One region of the Clostridium gasigenes genome, then DNA from elsewhere that is predicted to be linked to it. Evidence: a T-box and tRNA genes for the amino acid it is inferred to sense, from the RefSeq annotation. Region 1 holds a T-box; the other holds one or more tRNA genes.
The links. The T-box of region 1 lies ahead of leuS (leucine--tRNA ligase). A T-box ahead of a tRNA ligase gene usually reads a tRNA of that ligase, here a tRNA-Leu.

Region 1 (5,534 bases):
GATGAGATTAACTCCACTAGAAATAGAAAGTTCATATATGCCAATAAAATTTTCCAAGGGTAAAGTTGGATTAGTGGGACTAGGTCTTGGTTATGTTGCACAGGAAATGGCAAAAAGGAAGGACGTAAAAGAAGTAATTGTTTATGAAATAGACCAAGATGTGATAGATTTATATAATAATAGTTTTAATAAAAATAAAAAAATAAAAATATTATGTGAAGATGCCTTTAAGGCAGAATCAAATAGTTTTGATTTCTTTTATGTTGATATTTATGAATATAAGTTAACTAAAAAGGTAGTAGAAGATTATAAGATTCTAAATAGTTTGCATAAAATAGAAGAGTATTCATTCTGGGGAATGGAACATTTCCTATTAAGTTGTAGATATGAAGAAATAGTGTGGGTATATATACCAGAAAATTGGATGGCTATGACTAAGCTGCTATCAGAGAGGTTAGAAGAGTCTGGATATATTAAACATTATAAAGCTCTAGATGAAAAATTAGTAAGTGAAGTAATTGCAGATTTTAAAATAGTATTAGAGTAATAAGGCATAGTAAAATCAAGGACACTGGTCTATTATTTATTTGATATGCCTAAGGGTTATTCAAATAAATAGAAAGATAGTATGGTAGTCTATTTTTTTGAAAATAACTAAATAAGTAGAGACTTAATGATTAAATTAAAATCATTAAGTCTCTTTAGGGTAAATAATACAACTAAGTAAGGGAGCTTTAAAAAATTAGTAGGATTTTTAAAGCTCCCTAAGTTTATTTATATAATTTTTATTTTATAACTATATTTACAAGTCTTCCTTTTATAACTATAACCTTAACTATAGTTTTTCCTTCAGTTGAGGCTAAAACATCTTCATTTTCAAGTGAAGCAGCTTTTATGCTTTCTTCAGATAAATCAGAAGCAACGTTAATTCTAGCTTTTATTTTACCGTTAACTTGAATAGCAATTTCAACTTCATCCTTAACTAAAGCTTTAGGATCAAATACTGGCCAAGAGTGGTTAAAGATCGAATAATCAAGACCTAGTAAGTTCCATTGTTCTTCAGTAAAGTGAGGAGCAAAAGGAGCTAATATCTTTAAGAAATCTATAATAGTTTCTTTTAAGAAATCTAAATTAAGAGCATCTTCTTGAAGATATTTAGACAATGAATTTACTAGCTCCATCATTCTAGCAATGGCAGTATTGAATTGCATTTTATCAGCATCTTCACTAACTCCTTTAATTGCAGTATGCCTCCAGAAGTTTAATTCTTTTTCAGCTTTATCCATAGTAGTTTTATTGTTTTTACCACTTAAAATAGATTCTCTTGCAGTGTCTAAAGCTCTTTCAATTCTATCAACAAATCTTGAAACAGATTTAATTCCATCATCACTCCAAGCTCCGCCTTCAACATATGAGAAACCAAACATTAGGTACACTCTAAATACATCAGCACCATACTCTTTTATATAAGAGTCAGGAGAAATTGTATTTCCTTTTGATTTACTCATTTTTAAACCATCAGGTCCAAGTATTAAACCTTGGTGAGTTAATGATTTAAATGGTTCATCAAAATCTAAATAGCCCATATCACGAAGTGCTTTAGTAATAAATCTTGCATATAGAAGATGCATACAAGCATGCTCTGGTCCACCAACGTATTTATCAACTGGAAGCATTTTATTAATTAGATCACGATCAAAAGCAATCTTAGTATTTTTATTATCAGGGTATCTCATTTGGTACCATGATGAACATACAAAAGTATCTAATGTGTCACATTCTCTTTTTGAAGGAGATCCACAAGTTGGACAAGGTACATTAACAAACTCTTCACATTTTGCAAGTGGTGATTTACCATCTGGTGCAAATTCAACATTGTATGGAAGTTCTACTGGTAATTGATCTTCAGGTACTGGAACAGTTCCACATTTTTCGCAATGAATAATTGGAATTGGGGCACCCCAGTATCTTTGTCTTGAAACTAACCAATCTCTTAATCTATAGTTAACTTTAGCAGTTCCAAGAGTGTCTTCTGCTAGTTTAGCAACTACCTTTTCTTTAGCAACTTCAGTAGTTAATCCATCAAATTCAGAGGAGTTAACTAAAACGCCATATTCACAGTATGGAAGCTCGTTGTTTTTACCATTTTTACTAGTTATAACTCTTTCTATTTTTAAGTTAAACTTTTGTGCAAAGGCAAAATCTCTTTCATCATGAGCTGGAACTGCCATAACAGCACCTGTTCCATAAGTTGCAAGAACATAATCTGCAACCCAAACTGGAACTTCACGTCCATTTATAGGGTTTATAGCGTAAGAACCAGTGAAGACACCAGTTTTTTCTCTAGAAATAGATTGTCTTTCAATGTCTGTTTGTACTTTAGCAGCTTCTTTGTAAGATTCAACAGCAGCTTTATTTTCAGCAAGTGTTAAGTCATCTACTAAAGGATTTTCAGGAGCTAAAACAACATAAGTAACTCCATTTAAAGTATCAACTCTTGTAGTAAACACATCAAAGTTTATATCTGAATCTTTAACTTTAAATGTAACTTCAGCACCAGTAGATTTACCAATCCAATGCTTTTGCATAGCTACAGTTTTTTCTGGCCAATCTAAAGTATCTAATTTTTCAAGAAGTTCATCTGCATAATCAGTTATTTTTAAGAACCACTGAGTTAAATCTTTTTTAGTAACCTCAGTTGAACATCGCTCGCAAGAACCATCATGAACTTGCTCATTAGCTAAAACAGTGTTGCAAGATGGACACCAATTTACAGGAGCCTTTTTTCTATAAGCTAAACCTTTATTATAAAGTTTAACAAATAACCATTGAGTCCATTTATAATAGTCAGGGTTACATGTTACAACTTCATTTTCCCAGTTAAACATAGCACCCATTGCTCTTAATTGTTTTTCCATATTAGCAATGTTTTTAACTGTTGAATCCTTAGGATGGATACCAGTTTTAATTGCAAAATTTTCAGCAGGTAAACCAAAAGCATCAAATCCCATAGGTTGAAAAACGTTAAAACCTTGCATTTTTTTCATTCTAGCCCATGAATCTACAGGCCCATAATTAAACCAATGACCAGCGTGAAGTTGACTACCTGATGGGTAAGAAAACATTTCTAAAACATAAAGTTTTTCACCAGGATTTTCTGGATTAAATTTATAAAGATCTGTTTCATCCCATTTGTTTTGCCATTTAGTATCAATACTAGTTCCATAATTACTCATTTTTTATTCCTCCTGTTATTTAGTGAATTAATTGGTTTGACACGCAAAAAAAGCTTTCATCTCTATACAAAGAGACGAAAGCTTGTAGTTTCCGTGGTACCACTCTAATTAGAAGATTAATAATCTTCTCACTTAAAAATTTAACGATTTCCCGTACTTGCTTTTAAACAAGTAAGCTCATAGATAAGTTCCTATAATTGCAACACTGTTTTACACCAAACAACAGCTCTCTAAAGGTTACATTTTTATAGTACTACTTCTAATCAAAGCATATTATATTTAAATTATTATTTATAAGTATATCCTAAATCAACATAAGTAGTCAATAAGAAGGTATTTAAAAAGTGAAATTAGTTAATCAAATGAAATATTTTAAGTTTAACTTAGTATCCAACTTCGTCCCCAACTACTATTATTGTAAATCTTCCTGGAAATTTGGCTCCGTTATTTACGACTGATAAATAGTTGCATAATCTTCCTTTTACAAAACAATCATTACATACTCCAGTTTCTGCGCAAGGTGTTTTATGATTTATTCTTTTAGAATTTAGTATAGCTACGTTTTTTATTCTTTCTAAAGCTTCATCCATATTCTTAACTAGTTTATTTGCACCAATAACTACAATTACCTTTTTTGGGCCAAATAGCATTCCAGCAGCTCTATTACCTGAGCAATCCATGTTTACAAGTTCACCAGCCTCAGTAACTGCATTTGTACTTGTTATTAAATAATCGGCTACCATAGATTGTCTCATTATTTCAACAATATCACTAAAAGGTAAATCTTGATATCTATCATAGAAATTATAATTTCCATTTCTTATAACATTAATTAAATCCATCTCATTTAAAGTTACAGATCCACCTAATGCAACACTAGATTCTTCAGGTAGTAATTCTAATACTTTTTCTTTTGCCTCACCTATGTTGTTCACGTAAATAGCATCATATTTTTTAGCATTTAAAATAGCTACCAATTTTTTACCATCACATTCATATTTCCATTTTTTTACCTTGTCCATTTAAATCACTCCTTGAATAAATATAAGGCATAAATTTTATTTATTTTAATATTAACATAGATATCAATAGTTAGTAAACCGGTTTAAAATAAATTTCTAATCATATATAATATTAGGGATATTAATTTTGTTATTTGAGAACCTGTTATTTTAAAAAAGTAACTTAATTAAATTAATTTTTTAAAATAGCTAATATTAATGTAAGGAATTTGAAAAAATATATATAAGAATGATCTTAAATATCGTAGGAAAATAAAAAATACTCAAATAGACATAAATTTTTATTGCTAAACAATAAAAATTGGCATATTATATTTATATAGTAAATATTTAGGAGTGCTTAAAATGAATAATAAATTTAAAAGATATGAGTGGGTTATTTAATACAAGCTTTAATGCAGTTATTATAGCAACCATGATAATATTATTAATAATTCTTTTAGAAGTATTAGATAGAAGGTATTAAAATTAAAGAGGAAAATGATTTAACGGTGTAGGTGAAGAAATGAGTATAATAATAAATTTAGATGTAATGATGGCAAAAAGAAAAATGTCTTTAAATGAATTGTCAGATAGGGTTGAAATAACAATAGCGAATTTATCAAATTTAAAAATAGGAAAAGCAAAGGCTGTAAGATTTTCAACTTTAGAAAAGATATGTGAAGCTTTAAATTGTCAACCTGGAGATATTCTTGAGTATAGAAATGAGTAAAGATTATTCGATAATGAAATGCAATATTTCCCTGCTGAAATTCCTAAAGATGCAGAAAATATTGAGTTTGAAGAATGGGCTACATTTATGCAGGGGGGACTTTTTATGTGGAAAATGATTATAAAAAATAATAAAGTGAATTTAAGTATGTGTATTATATTTTTTATATTAGGGTGTTTAAATTTAATAATTAACAATAAGATGTGTAGGTTTTTTCAACTTAATAATATTGTTATAGCATTTATACCATTTTTAGTAGCAAGTATTTTATTAATGATATTCTATAAGAAGGAAATTAGAACAATTACAATGATTATTATAAATACTATAGTGATTAGCTTAAGTATAATATTATTAACAATTAATTTTGGAAAATTAATTGTTAGTGAAACATTTGATAGAAATACTGATGTTAAAAATTATCCTAGAATAAGAAAACTATATTCCGATAATGAAATGCAATATTTCCCTGCTGAAATTCCTAAAGATGCAGAAAATATTGAGTTTGAAGAATGGGCTGCATTTATGCAGGGGGGATCAGGATTATACTTATCCTATGATATT
Region 2 (5,534 bases), 590 kb from region 1:
CAAAAAATGTCTGATATAACAATCAAAGATTTATTAGCAGTTGATACGTTTATACCTCAAATGGTAAAAGGTGGAGTTGCAGCAGAGTTCTCAATGGAAAATGCAGTGGGAATAGCTGCAATGGTAAAAGCTGATAAACTTCAAATGCAGATGATTGCAAATAAGTTAGAAGAGGGATTAAATGTTCCTGTTGAAGTTGGTGGAGTGGAAGCTGATATGGCTATAAGAGGAGCGTTAACAACTCCAGGAAGTAGTGTTCCACTTGCAATTTTAGATATGGGAGCAGGATCTACAGACGCATCGATAATAAATAAACAAGGAGAAATTTCTTCAATTCATTTGGCTGGAGCAGGAAACATGGTAACTATGCTTATAAAGTCAGAACTAGGATTAGAAGATTTCAGCTTAGCGGAGGATATTAAAAAATATCCATTAGCAAAAGTAGAAAGTTTATTTCATATAAGACATGAAGATGGCAGTGTAGAATTTTTCCGAAAGCCATTAGATTCATCAGTGTTTGCCAAGGTTGTAATAATAAAAGATAAAATACTTGTTCCAATAGATGGACAAAATTCATTAGAGAAAATAAAAAATATAAGAAAATCTGCTAAGGAAAAGGTATTTGTAACTAATTGCCTAAGAGCATTAAGAATAGTATCACCTACAGGCAATATAAGAGATATTGAATTTGTTGTATTGGTAGGAGGATCTTCATTAGATTTCGAAGTTCCTCAATTAGTAACAAATGCTCTTGCTCAATATAGAGTAGTTGCAGGACGAGGAAACATAAGAAGCACAGAAGGGCCAAGAAATGCAGTAGCTACAGGACTTGTACTAGCTTTTAATGGAAATGGAGTAGATAAGTAATGATAATGAGAAATTTAAAATACGACATGCCAAGTATATGTTTGTATTATTCTTCAAAATTAGAAGACTTAACTAGAATCAATGAAATTTTATGGGGAATAGAAGAAGAAGGAATACCTTGCCAGGTATTCTGCAAAGAAGATTCTCTAAGATCAGAAGAACTAAGTCATGTGGCTTCTCAGAATTCAAGACTATCAGTTGGAATTGGTATTGATGAAAGTGTAAAGGTAACATTAACTTTAAATAAGCTAAACAAAGATGAGCCTTTGTTTACGGCTAGTTTAGATGATGAAGAAAAAGTTCTAAGAGCTTTAGGTGCTAATGCAGGACGATTAGTAAAAGGGATTGCCTTTAAGTAGAGTATAAGGAGTAATTATATTATGAAAATTTATACTAAAACTGGTGATAAAGGAACTACTGCTTTATATGGAGGCAGTAGGGTGAAGAAAGATAGTTTAAGGGTTGAGGCCTATGGAACTATAGATGAAGCTAATTCATTTATTGGTTTAGCTTATGCTGAAATTGAAGATAATGAAGAGCGAAAAGTACTTGAAGAAATACAAACAAAATTATTTGTATTAGGTGCAGAACTAGCTAGTGATGAAAAAGGATTTAAAAAGTTAAAAGAAATAATAACAGATGAAGATATAGAGAAAGTAGAAGTTTTAATAGATAAATATATGGAACTTGCAGGTCCTTTTAAAGGATTTGTTACTCCAGGAAAAAATAAAACATCTGCGGTATTACATGTAGCAAGAACTGTTATTAGAAGAGCTGAAAGAAGAATTAATACTCTTTGCACAGAAGAGTATGTACGAGAACAGGTTAAAATGTATGTAAATCGTCTATCTGACCTTTTATATGCTATTGCAAGATATGAAGAAGAAAAATAATTTAGGGGGATAAAATTATGAAGAAGTTAAATGAAATAAAACAATTAAGTTTAGAAATAGTTAAGGAAATGGCTAAAGCAGCTGAAGAAAAAGCAGCTAGCATAAATGTACCAGTAATTTTTGCAGCAGTAGATGCTGGGGCAAACTTAATGTTAGTGCATAGAATGGAAGATGCTTTCATAACAAGCGTTGATATAGCAATAAACAAAGCTTATACAGCAGCATGTTTAAAGCAAGGAAGCCATGAAATAGCGGGATGCGTTCAACCAGGACAAAGCCTTTATGGGCTTCAACTTACAAATAACTGCAGAATAGTTCCATTTGGTGGAGGTCTACCAATAATAATTGATGGTCAAGTTGTAGGAGCAGTTGGAGTAAGTGGTGGAACTGTAGAAGAAGATATGAGCATAGCTCAAGCAGCAGTAGATGCTTTTAATAGGTAATAATTTTAATTTACATATTAGAAATTAAATAAATAAACAAAAAATAGGAGGAATTAACAATGAGAATGTATGATTATTTAGTACCAAGTGTTAACTTTATGGGCGCTGGATGCGTAAAATTAGTTGGAGAAAGATGTGAAATATTAGGTGGTAAAAAAGCTCTAATAGTAACAGATAAATTTTTAAGAAGTATGGAAGGCGGAGCAGTTGAATTAACTGTTAAGTCATTAACAGAATCAGGAATAGAAGTTGCATATTATGATGGAGTAGAACCAAATCCAAAAGATACTAATGTTGCTGATGGATTAAAAGTATACCAAACTGAAAATTGTGACATGATAGTTACAGTTGGAGGAGGAAGCTCACATGATTGTGGTAAAGGTATTGGTATTGCAGCAACTCATGAAGGAGATCTTTATGAATATGCTGGAATAGAAACTTTAACAGTTGCACTTCCACCAATAGTTGCAGTTAATACTACAGCTGGAACAGCAAGTGAAATTACAAGACATTGTGTTATAACTAACACTAAAACAAAAGTTAAATATGTTATAGTTAGCTGGAGAAACTTACCTTTAGTTTCATTCAACGATCCAATGTTAATGGTTAAAAAACCTGCTGGTTTAACAGCTGCTACAGGAATGGATGCTTTAACTCACGCTATTGAAGCATATGTATCAATAGATGCAAACCCTGTAACAGATGCCGCTGCTATTCAAGCTATAAAATTAATATCAAATAACTTAAGACAAGCTGTTGCTTTTGGTGAAAACTTAGTAGCAAGAGAAAATATGGCATATGGTTCATTCTTAGCAGGTATGGCATTCAACAATGCTAACTTAGGATATGTTCATGCTATGGCTCACCAATTAGGTGGATTATACGATATGCCTCATGGAGTAGCTAATGCTATGCTTCTTCCACATGTTGAGAGATATAACTTAATATCAAACCCTGCTAAATTTGCTGATATAGCTGAGTTCATGGGAGAAAACATAGCTGGGTTATCAGTTATGGAAGCTGCTGAAAAATCTATTGATGCTATGTTTAAACTTTCAAAAGAAATCGGAATTCCTTCAAGCTTAAAAGAAATGGGAATTAAAGAAGAAGATTTCGCATACATGGCTAAAATGGCATTAAAAGATGGAAATTCTTTCAGTAATCCAAGAAAAGGAAATGAAAAGGAAATAATGCAAATATTCAAAGCTGCGTTCTAATATTAGGACTAGTTGGATAAATTAACATATTATAAAATATAGGAACTCCTTTGTTTTAAAGGGGTTCCTTACTTGAAATTAGGTATCTGAAAAAAATAATAAACTAGGGTGAAAAATAAACATTGCACTTTGATTTATTATTTTTTCAGGTGCCTTATAAAATGAAGGATGGTAAAGACTTATGAGTATGACAACGATTTTAGCAGAATTATTTGGAACTTTAATATTAGTACTATTAGGCGATGCAGTAGTTGCAAACGTAATACTTAACAAAACTAAAGGGAATAGCTCAGGTTGGATAGTTATTGCATCAGGATGGGCATTTGCTGTAGCGGTTCCAGTTTACATGTTTGGAAGCGTTAGTGGAGCACACTTTAACCCAGCAGTTACATTGGCGCTTGCAGTTGTTGGAAAATTTCCATGGGCAAATGTACCAATGTATTTAGTAGCTCAATTTGTTGGAGCATTTTTAGGAGCCGGACTAGTTCTTATTTCTTATTATAATCATTTTGAAGAAACAGAAGACAAAGCTACAAAACTAGGTGTGTTTTGTACATCTCCAGAAATAAGGAATCCAAAATTTAATTTTGCAACTGAATTTATAGGGACTTTTATATTTGTTTTTGCAATGCTTGGAATAACTGCACATCCTTTTGTTGAGGGAGTTCAACCCTTCGTAATAGGTGTATTAGTATGGGCTATAGGATTATCTTTAGGGGGGCCTACAGGTTATGCTATTAACCCAGCAAGAGACCTTGGACCAAGACTTATGCATTATTTATTACCTGTACCAAATAAAGGTGGTTCAGATTGGGGTTATGCATGGATACCAGTAGTAGCACCAATACTTGGAGCAATATTAGGGGCTTTACTATATGTAAGTATATTTTAATATTAGAAATTGTAGAATAAGTAATAAGTCAAAGAGCCTTAGTCTTGTTTGTACTAGATAAGGATAATGACTTATTATCTATAATTAAGGAATAAGGTTTGGGGAGCTAGAAATAGTTATTCAAGCCTTGTTTTTTTGATGTATTAATTTAAATGACTATTCTCGAAAATTTGAGGACAGTTATAATTGATACCATGTAAATGAAGGGAAATTTGAAAAAAGATAAATAACATTATATAAAGATATTGATAAAAATAAAAAGCACCGATATTACAACTTGTATAAGTTAATAATATCAGTGCTTCTTATTTTGTTTGGTGCCGGCAGTGGGAATTGAACCCACACGGTTTCCCGCATGATTTTGAGTCATGTGCGTCTGCCAGTTCCGCCATGTCGGCATAACATGTTCCTGTGAATATATAATAACATATTTTAAGATTAATTTCAAGTGATAAAAAAATATCAATATAAAAGTAAAAAAAACATAATAAATTGTTGTTACAGTAGAAAAGTTCTGATATTATAAGAGTAGGGGCAATTTAACCCAGTGGGTTTAAATTTGGCCCAGTTATAATGTCTACATATCAAACTTTTAGTAGTTAAAGTAGACAAGCTTATAACTATTTCATAATTAGGGAGGATCAGTTTATGATGTATTCAAGAGAAGTTGAAGAAATGTGTGTTGTAGCTAAGGGACCTAACCATGGTTCAGCACCTATTCCTGTAGAAGGAAGATGGGTTCAATCTAAAGAAGTAACAGATATTTCAGGATTAACTCATGGTGTGGGTTGGTGTGCGCCACAACAAGGAGCATGTAAGCTTACTTTAAATGTTAAGGACGGAATAATAGAAGAGGCGTTAATAGAAACTATTGGATGTTCAGGAATGACTCATTCAGCAGCTATGGCTTCAGAAATATTACCAGGAAAAACTATACTAGAAGCATTAAACACAGATTTAGTTTGTGATGCAATAAACACAGCTATGAGAGAGTTATTCCTACAAATAGTATACGGAAGAACTCAAACTGCTTTCTCAGAAGATGGATTACCAATAGGAGCTGGACTTGAAGATTTAGGTAAAGGCCTAAGATCACAAGTTGGTACTATGTACGGAACAGTTGCTAAGGGACCAAGATACTTAGAAATGGCTGAAGGATATATTACAGAAACAGCTTTAGATGCTGATGGAGAAATCATTGGTTATAAATTTGTTCACTTAG

Region 2: it encodes a tRNA-Leu, which carries the amino acid that the T-box ahead of leuS (leucine--tRNA ligase) is inferred to sense. The anticodon was not compared.

The regions. Positions count from the first base shown of each region.
Region 1 is NZ_CP071376.1:2,149,162-2,154,695, forward strand. Features, by position in the region: gene J1C67_RS10085 (rRNA adenine N-6-methyltransferase family protein) at 1-547, shown strand, start outside; gene leuS (leucine--tRNA ligase) at 786-3,236, opposite strand; T-box leader at 3,304-3,512, opposite strand; gene J1C67_RS10095 (lactate utilization protein) at 3,620-4,258, opposite strand; gene J1C67_RS10100 (helix-turn-helix domain-containing protein) at 4,764-4,970, shown strand; gene J1C67_RS10105 (hypothetical protein) at 5,076-5,534, shown strand, end outside.
Region 2 is NZ_CP071376.1:2,742,035-2,747,568, forward strand. Features, by position in the region: gene J1C67_RS12795 (diol dehydratase reactivase subunit alpha) at 1-867, shown strand, start outside; gene J1C67_RS12800 (glycerol dehydratase reactivase beta/small subunit family protein) at 867-1,226, shown strand; gene J1C67_RS12805 (cob(I)yrinic acid a,c-diamide adenosyltransferase) at 1,248-1,760, shown strand; gene J1C67_RS12810 (GlcG/HbpS family heme-binding protein) at 1,778-2,203, shown strand; gene J1C67_RS12815 (iron-containing alcohol dehydrogenase) at 2,263-3,420, shown strand; gene J1C67_RS12820 (MIP/aquaporin family protein) at 3,608-4,312, shown strand; tRNA gene J1C67_RS12825 (tRNA-Leu) at 4,628-4,710, opposite strand; gene J1C67_RS12830 (iron-sulfur cluster assembly scaffold protein) at 4,961-5,534, shown strand, end outside.